4 regions of the Bacillus sp. TL12 genome follow, and region 2 is predicted to be linked to each of the others. Evidence: predicted binding sites of a transcription regulator. Region 2 holds the regulator's gene; each other region holds the start of a gene.

Region 1 (4,099 bases), on a different contig from region 2:
CCACTAGCGACAGCTTCTTTATATAATTCAATTCCGTTTTTCTCAAATGTTGGATAAGAAGGGAGCCAGCCAAGGCGAGCAGCTAATACATTGTAATCACCGTGATGTTGATAGCGTGAGTTGCCGACAACTGGTGATGCTAGGTGCCCAACTGGTGTATCTTCATAGCGCCACTGATCCGTTACGAAATAGAAGAAAGATGTACCGTTTTGTAGTTTCGGTGGACCTTGCCAGTCTTTTGCCATTGCGATCGTTTGCCAACCTTCTGCTGGACGTAGTTTCTCTTGCCCAACATAATGTGCCCAGCCCCCGCCGTTTACACCTTGCGCTCCAACGAGAAGAACAAGATTTAGAACTGCGCGGTAAATCGTATCAGAGTTAAACCAATGGTTAATACCAGCGCCGACAATAATCATCGAGCGGCCATTTGTATCAACCGCATTTTGTGCAAACTCACGAGCAATTTGAATAATGAGTTCTCGTTTTACGCCGGTCATTTTTTCTTGCCATGCTGGTGTAAATGGCATATCATCATTGAAGTCTTTCGGTTCTTGCCCGCCAAGTCCACGGTTAACACCGTAGTTTGCTAACGTTAAGTCGTATACAGTTGTAACGAAAATGTCGCCATCTTCTGTTTTGATTTTTTTCACTGGAATTGTGCGTTCTAATACTTTGTTTCCATCATCAGAGAAGTACGGAATTTGTACAGTTTCAACCGCATCTTCCATACCAAGTAAGGAAAGGCGTGGATCGATTTTTTCGCCTGTTTGTTCATCTTCTAAACGTAAGTTCCATTTCTTTTCGTTATCCCATCGTGACCCCATTGTGCCATGAGGTGTTGCGAAATCGTTCGTGTTATCGTTCCAAAGAACAGGTTTCCATTCACCGAGCTTTGTTTCACGGCCAATATCACTGGCGTTTAAGAAACGATCTGCAACAAATTGGTCTCCTTGTTGTTTTAATGTGACAAAGAACGGGAAGTCAGTATATTGCTTTGCATAATTTGTGAAGTATTCTACTTGTTGATCCACGTAAAATTCTTGTAAGATGACGTGCCCCATTGCCATTGCAAGAGCTCCGTCTGTACCTTGTTTTACGCTAATCCAGTCATCAGCAAATTTTGTAGACTCAGCAAAGTCAGGGCTTACGGAAACAACTTTCGTTCCTTTATAACGCACCTCTGCTAAGAAGTGAGCATCTGGTGTTCTTGTCATTGGTACGTTTGAACCCCATGTCATAATGTAACCAGAGTTATACCAGTCACTACTTTCTGGAACATCTGTTTGATCACCCCAAATTTGCGGAGAAGCTGGTGGCAGGTCAGCGTACCAATCATAGAAACTAAGCATCGGTCCGCCCATGAGTTGCATAAAGCGGCTACCAGCGGCATGGCTTAACATCGACATGGCTGGAATTGGTGAGAAGCCAACATTTCGGTCTGGGCCATATTTGATTACCGTATAAAGTAGAGAAGCAGACACAAGTTGTAACACTTCATCCCAATTTGCTCTAATGAATCCGCCTTTACCACGTGCCCCTTTATAAGCACGTGCTTTTTCAGGATTTTCCACGATACTTTTCCAAGCGTCTAGCGGTGATTTGTGGTTTTGAAGTTCTTCTTGCCACATATTCCAAAGTACACCACGTACATATGGATATTTCACGCGAAGTGGACTATAAATGTACCAAGAAAAACTTGCTCCGCGCGGACATCCTCGTGGTTCAAAGTCTGGCATATCAGGGCCGGTTGATGGATAGTTTAACTCTTGGCCTTCCCAAGTTACAATTCCATCCTTTACGTAGATGTTCCAGCTACAAGAACCAGTACAGTTTACACCGTGTGTAGAACGAATGACTTTATCGTGTTGCCAGCGTTTTCTATACACGTTTTCCCATTCGCGATCTTCATACGTTTCTTGTGTATGATTGTTGTTATAGCGATCTATTGGAGAAAAATATTTTAAACGTTTCATTAATGCTGAAGGTTTCTTTTTCATACTGTTCACTCCTTTATTACGTCTCTCTTGCTTACTTTCAATATAAGAGAGCGCATCAAATAGAGATGTGATATCTATCACAGTTCAACAGATTGTCAAGATTCAGATTTATCCCGCATTAACGGGCAGCAAGATCCTCACCTCAAAATTCAGCGAAAGCAATGTCCAGCTCTAGCGGCTAGAATCTCCGGTCGTTTCACCCCCTCGGACGAGGCAAAAAGCGCCTCTCTGTCGTCGGGGGCTCCAACGTCCTGCGATTCTGAGCGAGCCGCTTCCGTTTTTCTAAAGAAGTTAGGTGGGGGTAGGGCTGCCCGTAAAAGCCCGATTGGTGAGGGCTAATAATCAGTGGGGGATGAAGAAAACCCCACTGATTAAAGTTTCACTTTATAACATTTTTTGGGAAGTTGTGACATTTCTCACATCGAAGAGCGATTCTTTTTTGTAGAGTAAAGGAGAAAGAAAAAAGAGTAGCATCTCAAATAGAGAGGCTACTCAATACTACAAACAGAGGCAGGACAATCTTCACAAGCAATTTCGCACTTTAAAAATTGCAAATTATGAATCGTGATTTTTCCTTTATGAATAGAAATAATTCCTTGTTTTTTTAAATCATTTAACATACGGTTGACACTTTCACGTGAGGTTGCACAGAAATTCGCAAGCTCTTGATTTGTTAGAGGTAGATCGATAAGGATTCCGTTTTCTTTTAATACGCCATAACTATTCGTCATACGAATAAGAGTCGAATAAAGAGCACCTTTTTTACCATGTAACACTAAATCACGGAATTTCGTTTGCATTCTTCTTAAATGCTCACTAATCCATTTCATAAATTCAAAGGCAAGGGCTGGTTTTTCAAGCAATGTCTTCTCTAAAGCATCTCGTTTAATTACGCCAACCTCAACATTTTCAAGGCATTTCGCATTTAATAAATACTTTGCATTGTCCGTAAATAATGTTAATTCTCCGATGATATCATGCGTTGAACAAATGCGAAGCGTTAACTCCTGTCCATCAGCACTAATTTTACTAATCTGCACTTTTCCAGAGCGAACAATATAGAGTTCTTTTGCCTCCACACCTTCTTGGAAAATATAACTTCCTTTATTAATCTGCATTTTATATTCAACAGATGCAAGCAATTCCTTTAAATCTTCTGATAATGCCGTACGGTTTGTCACAGCAATCACCTTTCTTTTAAAAGCAGTCTACTTCTTATTGTGGATGTAAACATGGTGTAAATGCAAGAAATATCTTTTTATTATAGGTTATAAGTTCGTGCTTAGCTGTGAACAAGCGCACATTTCATACTTAAAAAAAGAGTGTCTTTTGTAGACACTCTTTTACATTACTTAATCCATTCCACAACCATATCCATTGTTTGACGAGTTTTATCACGTTTTGGTTCTTCTGCGCGATAGCCAAAAGCAACTAAAACAGACACACCAAATGTATCATCTGAAATAATTCCTTCTTCTTTTAAAATCGCATCTACTTTTTCTTGATGAAACCCTTCAATTGGGCAAGAATCAATCCCGATTTGAGCAGCGGCAGTCATCATATTGCCAAGAGCAATATAAGTTTGTTTAGAAGCCCAATCAAACATGGTACGATCACTTTCTAATAATTGGAAATCAGACTCTTGAAATTCTTTATAAAAACCGCGTTTCATTGTTATAACTTCTTCAGGAAGTTGTTGAATATTTTTCATAAAGTTAGAAATATAGGATGAGTTATAAATCATCTCTTCTTTTTTACGAGCTAATATAACGACAAAGTGGCTTGCTGTTGGTAATTGTTTTTGAGCCCCCCAAGATACAGGAAGAAGCTTGTTACGAATATCTTGATTTTGAATCACAACAAATTTCCAAGGTTCAAAACCAAATGAACTTGGAGAAAGTCGGCCAGTTTCTAAAATAAAATGAAAATCTTCATCAGAGATTTTTTTATTTACATCAAATTCTTTACATGCATGTCTAAATTGATACGCTTTTAAAATTTCTTCTTTTGTATGTTTCATTTAAACAACCACCTTTTAATAATTTGCTTTTTTATAGTAAGTTGATTACAAAATTGATTCTACAATAGTAAAATAAAAGATG
Region 2 (4,099 bases):
TTAGAGGAAGAGTTTGCAAAAAAAGAAGAAATTGAGCTTATTATTCCACCGTTATCCTTGTGCACAGATAATGCAGCGATGATTGCAGCAGCGGGCACAATTGCATATGAACAAGGAAAACGTGCAACATTGGCTTTAAATGCAAATCCAGGATTAGATATTGAAGCATAGTTATACACATAATTAACCACAACCTGTGGATAAAACCCATATTATCTGTTGATAATATGGGTTTTATTGTGAGTATTAAATGTGTATAACTTTTTTCTGGTTTGTTGATAATGTGGAAAAGTTATTTTTGTGTTTATATAATAAAGGTGGATATGTGTATAAGGTTGTGGATAATAGTGTTGAGGTCAGACCTTTGACTATTTGTATTGAAAAATAAACAAGGTAGTTGAATGGCTTTCAACTACCTTGTTTTCGACCTATGAATATATAGGGATTATACGTGTAATTCTTCCCATTCAGCCATAAACTTCTCTAATTGTTCTTGTTTTGTTTGCTTTGCTGTTGTAATTTCACTAGCTCTTTCATAATCAGCGTATACTTCAGGAAGGCATAGTTCCTCTTCTAATTTTGCAATTTCCTCTTCCAACGTTACAATGTTTTGTTCGATTTCTTCAATTTTTCGGGCACGCTGACGCTCCTGTTTTTTACGCTCTTTTTCTTCAAGATAATTTAATTTCTCTTGAGCAATAGTTTTTTGGACTGGTGCATCTTCTTCTTGTTTTTCAAACTCAGCACGTTCAATCATTTCATTTTTCTTTTCAATATAGTAGTCATAATCACCTAAATATTCTTGTGCACCAGCTGTCGATAACTCAACAACTGTAGTTGTGACACGGTTAATAAAATAGCGATCATGCGAAACGAATAAAAGAGTTCCTGGATAATCAATTAAGGCATTCTCTAGAATTTCCTTACTATTTAAATCAAGGTGGTTTGTTGGCTCATCGAGAATGAGTAGGTTTGATTTTTGCATCATTAATTTCGCTAGAGCTAATCGAGCTTTTTGACCACCACTTAGAGAAGATACAGGCTTTAATACATCATCCCCTGTGAATAAAAAGTTACCGAGTATCGTACGAATTTCTTTTTCCGGCTCTAGCGGATAATCATCCCATAATTCATTTAAAACACGCTTAGATGATGTTAAGTTTGCTTGTTCTTGATCATAATATCCAATAGATACATTTGAACCGAAAGAAACTTCACCGCTTAGTGTGTTTAATTTATTCACAATTGATTTTAATAATGTAGATTTTCCAATACCATTTGGACCGACTAATGCAACGCTATCACCACGGGTTAAGCGCATGTTTACATGTTCAATGATTGGTTCTTTGTCATATCCGATAGAAACATCTTTTACTTGTAATACGTCGTTTCCGCTTTGTTTTTCGATATCAAAGTGGAAGGATGCAGATTTAGAGTCACCTAATGGCCGAGTTAGTAATTCCATTCTGTCTAACTGCTTTTGACGACTTTGTGCACGTTTTGTTGTAGACGCACGGGCAATATTTTTTTGGACGAAGTCTTCAAGTTTCGCAATTTCCTCTTGTTGTTTCTCATAACGTTTCATTTCTTGCTCATATAGTGCAGCTTTTAAATCTAAATATTTACTGTAGTTACCAACATATCGTCTGCTTTCTTTATTAGAAATTTCATATACTTGTGTAACAAGTTTATCTAAAAAGTAGCGATCGTGGGACACGATTAAAATAGCGCCAGGATAGCCTTGTAAATATTGTTCAAGCCATGTTAATGTATCAATATCTAAGTGGTTTGTTGGCTCGTCCAAGATGAGTAAGTCTGGTTTTGTAAGCAGTAACTTCCCAAGAGCAAGTCTTGTTTTCTGTCCGCCACTTAACGTAGAAATTGTTGTTTGGTGTGTTTCCACTGGAAAACCAAGTCCACTTAAAATGGAGCGAATATCTGCTTCATATTGGTAACCGCCTTGATCTTTGTAGTCTAACTGTAGTTGATCATAATCAGCGAGTAATTTCTCGTACGTAGCAGTATTTGAAAAGTTCTCTTCCTGCCCCATTTCGTGCTCTAGCCTTCGAAGTTTCTTTTCCATTTGTTGCAGGTGAGAAAAGACAGTAAGCATTTCATCCCAAATTGTTAAGGTTGTTTCTAAGCCAGTATTTTGGGCTAAATATCCGATAGAGACATCCTTTGGTTTTATAATTTCTCCGCCATCGTGAGATAGTTCACCAGCAATTATTTTTAATAATGTAGATTTTCCAGCACCATTTCGACCAACTAGTGCAATACGATCTCTTGTTTGAACTTCCAATTTAATGTTTGCAAGAATTGTTTCAGCACCGTATAATTTTGAAAGCCCATTCACTTGTAATAAAATCAATGTTTTCACCTCAAATAATTTCTTAACTTTGCCATGTTTATATTTCTCAATCATACTAAAAATAGTGTATAGTTTAAAATAAAGAGAGAAGTCTTCTCTCTATTATACAAGGAAAGTCATAAGTGCTAAACTTATGTATTTGTTTTAAATCTGTGAACAAAGATAGGAAGAGAGGAGAGGTTACATGGATCAGCAAAAGATTCCACAGGCCACTGCCAAACGATTGCCTCTATACTATCGATTTATCCAAAACTTATCTCTTTCTGGTAAGCAACGTGTTTCATCGGCAGAATTGAGTGAAGCTGTAAAGGTAGACTCAGCAACAATTCGGAGAGATTTTTCATATTTTGGAGCGTTAGGGAAAAAGGGCTATGGATATAATGTAAATTATTTATTATCGTTCTTTCGAGAAACGCTTGATCAAGATGATATAACACGTGTAGCACTTATTGGAGTGGGTAATTTAGGGACCGCTTTCTTACATTATAATTTCACTAAAAATAATAATACAAAGATTGAAATGGCATTTGATGTTAATGAAGAGAAAGTTGGAAAAGAAATCGGAGGAATTCCTGTATATCATTTGGATGAATTAGAAGATCGTTTAACAAATGAGATACAAGTGGCAATATTAACAGTACCTGCTACCGTTGCACAAGCTGTAGCAGATCGATTGGCTGAAACAAATGTACACGGAATTTTAAATTTTACACCGGCGCGATTAAATGTGTCAGAAAATATAAGAATTCATCATATTGATTTAGCTGTAGAATTACAAACACTCGTTTATTTTTTGAAAAATTATCCACAATAAAACGCAGAGGAAATCCCTCTGCGTTTTATTGTTGCTTTTTCTTTGTAAATTTGACTAAGATAAGTCGAAGTGCCAAATTAAAATCAATTGTTGCCATAGCAGCAAACAGCAGTGTCCCAAAGTTCCAAATTGTATCTGTAACGTTCGTAATTGCGAAACGTGTGAAGACACATCCAAGAAGGAAATACAGTGCTGCCATGAACAATGGTGAGTTCCTCATATTTAAAATCCTCCGATAAATCCTTGCATTTTTTCTGCTTGTTTAATCATTTCTTGTATTTGTTCGTTACTTACTAGTACTTGAGTTATTGCGACTAATGTATTCATGGCAACGTGAGCCATAATAGGAACGATGATTCGTTTTGTTTTCACATATAGAAAAGCGAAAACAAGTCCCATGGAAGTGTATACTAACAAGTGTGTAAAATCAAAGTGAATTGCTGCGAAAACAAGCGAACTAATAATTGCCGCGATAAAGAAATTAAATCTTTTATAGAGAGTTCCAAATAAAATTTTTCTAAAGACAATCTCTTCTAAAATAGGGCCAATGATTGATATAACAATAAGAAACCATGGAGTAGCTCTTGCTATTTCCATCAAATCTTGTGTGTTTTGAGAACCAGGATTAATCCCTAATAATCGCATTTCAATATTAGCTGCAAGTATTTGAGCAAACATAGCTAAAAAGAAACCAATAAAAATCCAGCCGATTGTCGCAGGAACACTAGCTCGCTTCGTATCTAAATGTCTATCGCGAATATCGGTTCTAAGTAGCCAAAGTATAATACATAATGCAATGAAAAAGCTGATGATTGACCAGTGACCAGCCATGATTTGCATTTTTTGCTCTCGTGAAACTGCCATATTATCATATAGCCCTGTTTTGAAAAGGAGCCATATTCCAACAATTCCCG
Region 3 (4,099 bases), on a different contig from region 2:
GAAAATGGTCATGCGGGATTTGCATTTGGATCAGGGATGGCTGCTATTACAGCAACGATTATGTTATTCTCAAAAGGAGATCATGTCATTTTAACAGATGACGTATACGGCGGAACATATCGCGTGATTACAAAAGTATTGAATCGCTTCGGCATTGAGCATACATTTGTTGATACAACGAACTTAGACGAAGTAGCAGAAGCAGTTCGTCCGAATACGAAAGCAATTTACGTAGAAACACCAACAAATCCACTATTAAAAATTACAGATATTAAGCAAATTTCCACATTTGCAAAAGAGAAAGGTTTACTAACAATTATTGATAACACATTCATGACGCCTTACTGGCAGTCACCAATTTCTTTAGGAGCAGATATTGTGCTTCATAGTGCAACGAAATATTTAGGGGGACATAGCGACGTTGTTGCCGGACTAGTTGTTGTTAATAGCGCGCAATTAGCAGAAGATCTTCATTTCGTTCAAAATTCAACAGGTGGCATTCTTGGACCACAAGACAGCTTCTTATTACTTCGTGGTTTAAAAACATTAGGAATTCGTATGGAAGAACATGAAACAAATTCACGCGCGATTGCTGAGTTTTTAAACAATCATCCAAAAGTAAATAAAGTATATTATCCAGGTCTTGAATCTCATCCGAATCATGCATTAGCAAAAGAACAAGCTGGTGGATATGGTGCAATTATTTCATTTGATGTAGATAGTGAAGAAACGTTAAATAAAGTACTTGAGAAATTGCAATACTTTACACTAGCTGAAAGTTTAGGAGCAGTAGAAAGTTTAATTTCTATTCCATCTCAAATGACACACGCATCGATTCCAGCAGATCGCCGTAAAGAGTTAGGAATTACAGATACATTAATTCGTATTTCTGTTGGTATTGAAGACGGTGAAGATTTAATTGAAGATTTAGCACAAGCATTGGCATAATGGAAGGAGCACTGCTGAAGACGGCAGTGCTTGTTCTTAAATTAATTTGTGAAATATTTCACAAATTAGACACACACAATGAGAAATATTTCGTGTATAGTAAAATCATGAAACGAGATGCTTCACATATAAACTTGTGAAAAGTTTCACAAACAATGGGATTCATGTAGGGAAAGTAACTCTATTTTTTTACGTTAATAGGGACTTATTAAGACCTTTATGGCTAAATTAAGTCCCTATAGCAGAATAGGAGGAATTTACATGGTAGTCAAAGAGAAAGTTGTAAATGAAATGCACGAAGTAACAGAAATGATTGATACGTTGGTAAAGAACGGTCAGAGGGCTTTACAAGCATTAGAAGATTTTACACAAGAACAAATTGACAACATTGTACATGAAATGGCACTTGCGGGTGTAGATCAACATATGCCACTTGCAAAAATGGCTGTTGAGGAAACGGGCCGCGGTGTATATGAAGATAAATGTATCAAAAATATTTTTGCGACTGAATACATTTGGCATAGTATGAAAAAAGATAAAACAGTAGGAATCATTCATGAAGATCCTCATGAAGAAATCATAGAAATTGCAGAACCAGTCGGTGTAGTTGCTGGGGTAACACCAGTCACGAATCCAACTTCGACAACGATGTTTAAAGCGTTAATCGCAATGAAAACAAGAAATCCAATTATTTTCGCGTTTCATCCATCGGCGCAAAACTGTTCGGTCGCAGCAGCCAAAACGTTACGTGATGCAGCAGTGAAGGCAGGTGCACCGAAGAATTGTGTGCAATGGATCGAAAAACCGTCTGTTGAGGCGACAAAACAATTAATGAATCATGAAGGTGTTGCGCTTGTTTTAGCAACTGGAGGCGCAGGAATGGTGAAATCAGCGTATTCTACTGGTAAGCCGGCCCTAGGTGTAGGACCAGGAAACGTACCTTGTTATATAGAGAAATCGGCACATGTGAAGCGTGCTGTAAATGATTTAATTTTATCAAAGACATTTGATAACGGTATGATTTGTGCTTCTGAACAAGCAATCATTGTAGACAAAGAAATTTACAATGATGTGAAAGATGAAATGATAGCAAATAATTGTTATTTTGTGACAGAAGATGAGCGGAGAAAATTAGAGAAGCTTGTGATTAATGAAAATACATGTGCAGTCAATAGTGATATCGTCGGAAAATCAGCATATTACATTGCAGCATTAGTCGGAATTACAGTGCCAGAAGATACAAAAATGCTCGTTGCTGAAATTAAAGGTGTAGGTGCTGATTATCCACTATCTCGTGAAAAATTAAGTCCTGTACTAGCGTGTATAAAAGCAAATTCACTTGAAGACGGATTTACATATTGCGAGGGAATGCTAAACTTAGGTGGTTTAGGACATTCAGCGGTTATTCATTCTACAAATAAAGAAGTGCAAAAACAATTTGGTTTACGTATGAAAGCATGCCGCCTTATTGTAAACGCACCTTCATCACAAGGTGGAATAGGTGATATATATAATGCATTTATTCCATCATTAACGCTTGGATGCGGGTCATATGGGAAGAATTCTGTTTCTCAAAACGTAACGGCAACACATCTATTGAATATAAAAAGACTTGCAAGTAGAAAAAAGAATATGCAGTGGTTCAAATTACCACCCAAAATCTATTTTGAAAAGCATGCGACAGGATATTTAGCAAATATGCCGAATATTTCACGCGCATTTATTGTAACGGACCCTGGGATGGTTGAGCATGGTTATGTCGATACAGTAACTCATTATTTTCGCAAACATACAAATGATGTGAAGGTAGAAGTATACTTTGAAGTAGAGCCAGATCCATCAGATGAAACGGTATTTAAAGGTGCCGAAATGATGAGAAGCTTCAAGCCGGATGTGATTATTGCCTTAGGCGGTGGATCCGCAATGGATGCAGCAAAAGGAATGTGGCTCTTTTATGAGCATCCAGAAACAACATTCTTTGGCATTAAGCAAAAGTTTTTAGATATAAGAAAGCGGACATGTAAGTATCCGAAACTTGGGAATAAAGCGCAATTTGTTGCGATTCCAACAACATCAGGAACAGGTTCAGAAGTGACACCATTTGCGGTTATTACAGATAAAAAGAATAATATCAAATACCCGTTAGCTGACTACGAGTTAACACCAGATGTAGCAATTGTTGATCCACAATTTGTTATGACGGTACCACCTCATGTAACAGCAGATACTGGTATGGATGTATTAACACATGCCATTGAAGCATACGTTTCTATTATGGCAAATGATTATACAGATGGTTTAGCATTAAAAGCAATTGATCTTGTATTTAAGTATTTACCACGAGCATATAAAGATGGAAATGATGAAGAGGCACGTGAGAAAATGCATAACGCTTCTGCGATTGCTGGAATGGCGTTTGCAAATGCCTTTCTTGGTATTAACCATAGCTTGGCGCATAAAATTGGTCCGGAATTCCATATTCCGCACGGCCGTGCGAATGCAATTTTAATGCCACATGTTATTCGTTATAATGCAATTAAACCGAGAAAACATGCTTTATTCCCAAAATATGAACACTTTGTTGCTGATGAACGTTATGCACATATCGCAAGAATGCTTGGACTTCCAGCGAGCACAGTGGAAGAAGGAGTAGAATCACTCGTGCAAGCGATTATTGCTCTTGGAAAAGAATTAAATATTAATATGAGTATCGCTGGACAAGGGGTAGAACAAGAAGTGTTTGAAGGGGTTGTTGGTACGTTAGCGGAAAGAGCTTTTGAAGATCAGTGTACAACAGCAAATCCCAAATTACCGCTTATTTCGGAGTTGAAAGAAGTATACATGAGCGCTTATAAAGGTGTATAGAAAATTTGGAAGGGCCGTTTCATAGCGGCTCTTTTTCCTTTGGAAAACTTCTCCCTCATTGGCTGTATTTACTTGCCTTAAAAACTATTAGAATATGATAGAGTGAGAGGGAGGAGTGGTAGAAGTATGAAAGAATTACAGCAGAAAATAGCAGATTATATTCGCTTCGGTCAAGTTCTTCTTGCACTAGCCACATTTTTAATGATTGGCCTATTGATTCCAACTGAAGGAAGAGAAACTGTACAATCCTTTGCGATGATGGGGGTTATCGCTTTATTTTTAGGGA
Region 4 (4,099 bases), on a different contig from region 2:
ATCCCAATACAGAAACTGACATGGCTGCCGTCATAATAGTAACAGCCATTTTTTTATATGCTCTCCCCACTCTTTTTCCCCATTTCCTTTTATTAAATTTTCTATATAATACAAATTATAGAAAATAATAGAAACAATATCCATATACCATAGAAAGAAAAGATAGAGATTTATCCTCATCCTTCCCTCTATCTTTTCCCATAGAAGCAGGCCGTATTTTCATAAATTTGTTCTGTGGTCTTATCTATAGAAATATTTTTGATCAAACTTATTTCTTTCAATACCTCTTGAATCATGTTTGGATGCGTCATCATATTTTCTTGAAATTCCCAAGGTCCATCAGTTTCTACCATCATATATTCTAGTGGATAGAACGATACGATTTTTCTAATTTTCTCCTTCTGTAAAACATCCGGTGTAATTGAAATGTAGTATCCGTTTTGAATCATTCGTTCCATCGTTTCTTTACGTCCCTTAAACCAATGAAAATGTGCACGTGAAATCTTATACTGCTCAAGTAAATCACATACAATGTCAGCATCTTCATAAACTGCATGTAGCACAATTGGTAAGCCATATCTTTTCGCTAAAGCCATAAATTTCTCCAATATTTCTATATAAGGCCCTATTACAATATCTTTTTTTTCTTGACGTAAATAATACGGTAAGCCCACCTCACCTATCGCAACAAGCCGTTCTACATTTTCTTCAATTAACTTATAAATTTTTCCGCATTCTTTTTTGTTAATTTCCTGCTCTGGATGAAATCCTAGTGCCGGATATACGAATGTATGTTGCTCCGCTAAAGACAGTGTTTGTTGACAAGAACGATAGTTCATGGACACCGCAATCAATCCCGCAATCTCAGTACTCCTTTTCACATCATCAATTAGTTTCATTTGCTCTTTATGCTTATATTGATCCAAATGGATATGACTATCAATCCACTTCATTTCTATCACCTCTCTTATCTATATAAATCCAATTTGATTTTCCAACATATAAATTACGGCTATGAAAAATAAAAAGAGACTTCCACTCATTTCCTCCTTCTGTTTTCACATGGCATGGGGCTAAAAAAGACACTGACCGCTTCTATCCACCGGCGGATCCTCTCTACCATTTAAAGAGAATGGTTTTATGTCGTTTCCCCAATCCTTATTTATATATTTTAATACACTGCTCCAAATTAAGGACAATAAAAACAAGAAGGGATCTCCTTCTTGTTTTCAACATCTATATATATTCATTTCCAAGCACCTAAGTCGCGTCCATAAAAACAAAAGAAGATTTCCACTCGCTTTCTCCTTTTGTTCTCACGTGGCATGGGGGCAAAAAAGGCACTGACCGCTTCTATCCAGCGCCGGACGCTCTCTTCTACCTATAAAGAATGGTTTTATGTCAGTTTTTCAATTTGTATTTATCTATATTATTTAACAATTAAATTTGTAATTATATCAAAAAGTCCAATACATATGGCAGCAACAGTAAAGTAGCTACAGAAATCTTTTATCGGAAACTTAACTACTTCTTCTTTTCGCATCCCTTTCTTCCTCCTTCTCAGTATCTCCCTAATTTCTTATCTTTTTTTTATTATGCAAAAAATATGACAAACAAGCCATCGAATTAACTTACATAAATCTTACAATGTTGTAAGGTTTAAAAAAATGGCCTCCTCTCATAAAGAGAAAAGACCTATTCAATCATTAGTTGGTTTTCAAACATTCATCATCATTTCAGACAGAAAGTTGTATGTTCAAACTTTCTAATTGTATTGTAATAGAATTCGTAAATGCGAACTATCGAACTACCTTACACGTACCTTACAGTATTGTCATGAACAATATCACTTTTAACAAATTAACTATAATTGTAAATTTCTATTTTTTAAATTTATCCCGCACTAACGGCCCGATTGGTTCAACTAATAATCAGTGGGGGATGAGGAAAACCCCCACTGATTAAAGTTTCACTTTATATATAATAAAAAACACTGTAACATACTCAATGTAACAGTGCTTTACAATAACTTTACCTCATCGACAAAAGCTTACTTCTCGCCTGCACAGGAATACTTTGAGCATCTATCTCTACAAATGATTCACCATAACGTCCTTTTGCGAAAATCTTCAAAGGTTCATCTCTCTTTAACATATGTTTTACAGTTTTCTTTATCGTTTGTTTTCTTCCTTTTTCATCGTAAGCGACAAATTCATATTCATACCAATCATTTCCAACGTGCTGACCAATACCATTTACAATCGTATAATATTCTTTCGTTTTATAAAATGGATTATATTTATCAATTACTGGTCCAAGCTTTGTTGGTAATAGTAGTATAATTGCTACTATCGCCGTAATTACAGTAGCTATTACTCTCTTTTTTATTTTTCCCCGCCTCAAGGTAGCTTCCTCCTCCACACAATTTTGTGTAGTTTTCTATAAACTTATTTTAAAGAGAATCATTTCATTCTACTATTGATTCCTATTACATTTCCCTTACATTTTTGTAAGAATCCAAGTGGAATTTTATATTATTTTTAACAATTTGTGAACCCTCCAAAACTGTGATAAACATCACACTCTCTATTTTCTAAAGGTTCTATAATAAAAATATAAAAGTTTGTTAAACATTTCACATTTAAGAGGGGAAATGAATATGAAAAAACGTTTAGTCATGATCGGGAATGGTATGGCTGGTATACGCTGTATCGAAGAAATTTTAAAGCAAGATCCAGAGCTTTATAATATTACTATTTTTGGTGATGAACCTCATCCAAACTACAACCGCATTATGTTATCTCACGTCTTACAAGGAAAAACAAACATCCAAGATATTATTATGAACGAATACAATTGGTACGAAGAAAATAACATTACCCTGTATACAAATGAAAAAGTAATGAATATTGATCGTGAGGAACAAGTCATTGTTACAGAAAAGAACCGTATTGTCATGTACGATAAGCTTATTATTGCAACAGGTTCTAGTGCTTTTATCTTACCTGTTGCAGGTTCAGAACTTCCAGGTGTAACTGGCTTTCGTACAATTGAAGATACACAATTTATGATAGATGCTGCTAAGCGATATAAAAAAGCCGTTGTAATAGGCGGTGGATTACTTGGTTTAGAAGCTGCACGAGGACTTATTGATCTCGGCATGGACGTACATGTAGTTCATTTAATGCCACACTTAATGGAACAACAACTTGATGCAAAAGCTGCTTCACTACTGCGCCAAGATTTAGAGGCACAGGGTATGAAATTTCTTATGGAAAAGAAAACTGTAAAAATTATTGGTACGGATCACGTTGAAGGAATTCAATTTGAAGATGGCAGTGTTGCAGAATGCGATTTAATTGTAATGGCTGTTGGGATACGTCCAAATACACAATTAGCTAAAGATGCTAGTTTACTTGTAAATCGCGGTATCGTTACAAATGACTATATGCAAACAGATGATGAATCCATCTATGCAGTTGGCGAATGTGCCGAGCATGACGGTATTGCCTATGGTCTTGTCGCTCCTTTATACGAACAAGGTGCCATACTGGCAAAACATATAACGAACTCACAAACAGATGGGTATACAGGTAGTATTGTTGGTACACAGCTTAAAGTTGCAGGATGCGATTTATTCTCTGCCGGACAAATTCATGAAGATGATAAAACAAAAGCGATTTCAATTTTTAATGAGTGTACACGTTCCTATAAAAAAGTATTCATTCGTGATAATAAAGTCATTGGTATTGTTTTATATGGTGACACTGCTGACGGTACACGTCTCTTTAGCATGTTGAAAAAAGAAGAAGATATACAAGAATACACACCAGCCTCTCTACTTCACAAAGCGGGTGAAGAAAGCGGACTTGATGTTGCAAGCATGAGTGCTGATGACACTGTTTGTGGGTGTAACGGTGTGACAAAAGGCGCAATTGTTCATGCCATTTTAGAGCAAGATTTAACAACTTTCGAAGAAGTAAAAGGATGCACAAAAGCTGCTGGATCATGCGGTAAATGTCGTCCACTTGTTGAACAAATTTTATCTCATACACTCGGGGATAGCTTCGATGCATCTGCGCAATCTGTTGGTATGTGC

The links. The regulator Rex, encoded in region 2, represses fermentation and respiration genes when NADH is low (regulators of the CRP and FNR family bind a similar motif). The targets are predictions, from matches to a motif close to TTGTGAAATATTTCACAA.
Region 1: the regulator Rex is predicted to act here: its motif matches at 2,063-2,080, upstream of LOK41_RS02755 (nitrate reductase subunit alpha).
Region 3: the regulator Rex is predicted to act here: its motif matches at 995-1,012, upstream of adhE (bifunctional acetaldehyde-CoA/alcohol dehydrogenase).
Region 4: the regulator Rex is predicted to act here: its motif matches at 2,624-2,641, upstream of nirB (nitrite reductase large subunit NirB).

The regions. Positions count from the first base shown of each region.
Region 1 covers NZ_JAJJBY010000002.1:154,244-158,342, forward strand. The annotation lists gene LOK41_RS02755 (nitrate reductase subunit alpha) at 1-1,997, opposite strand, end outside; gene LOK41_RS02760 (Crp/Fnr family transcriptional regulator) at 2,486-3,178, opposite strand; gene LOK41_RS02765 (NAD(P)H-dependent oxidoreductase) at 3,346-4,017, opposite strand.
Region 2 covers NZ_JAJJBY010000051.1:2,636-6,734, forward strand. The annotation lists gene tsaD (tRNA (adenosine(37)-N6)-threonylcarbamoyltransferase complex transferase subunit TsaD) at 1-171, shown strand, start outside; gene LOK41_RS25295 (ABC transporter ATP-binding protein) at 446-2,371, opposite strand; gene LOK41_RS25300 (redox-sensing transcriptional repressor Rex) at 2,556-3,185, shown strand; gene LOK41_RS25305 (YdiK family protein) at 3,211-3,405, opposite strand; gene LOK41_RS25310 (CPBP family intramembrane glutamic endopeptidase) at 3,408-4,099, opposite strand, start outside.
Region 3 covers NZ_JAJJBY010000001.1:238,182-242,280, reverse strand. The annotation lists gene LOK41_RS01350 (bifunctional cystathionine gamma-lyase/homocysteine desulfhydrase) at 1-948, shown strand, start outside; gene adhE (bifunctional acetaldehyde-CoA/alcohol dehydrogenase) at 1,210-3,813, shown strand; gene LOK41_RS01340 (YrhC family protein) at 3,940-4,099, shown strand, end outside.
Region 4 covers NZ_JAJJBY010000017.1:42,471-46,569, forward strand. The annotation lists gene LOK41_RS16545 (DL-endopeptidase inhibitor IseA family protein) at 1-70, opposite strand, end outside; gene LOK41_RS16550 (TatD family hydrolase) at 189-953, opposite strand; gene LOK41_RS16555 (hypothetical protein) at 1,326-1,496, shown strand; gene LOK41_RS16560 (YxeA family protein) at 2,032-2,388, opposite strand; gene nirB (nitrite reductase large subunit NirB) at 2,660-4,099, shown strand, end outside.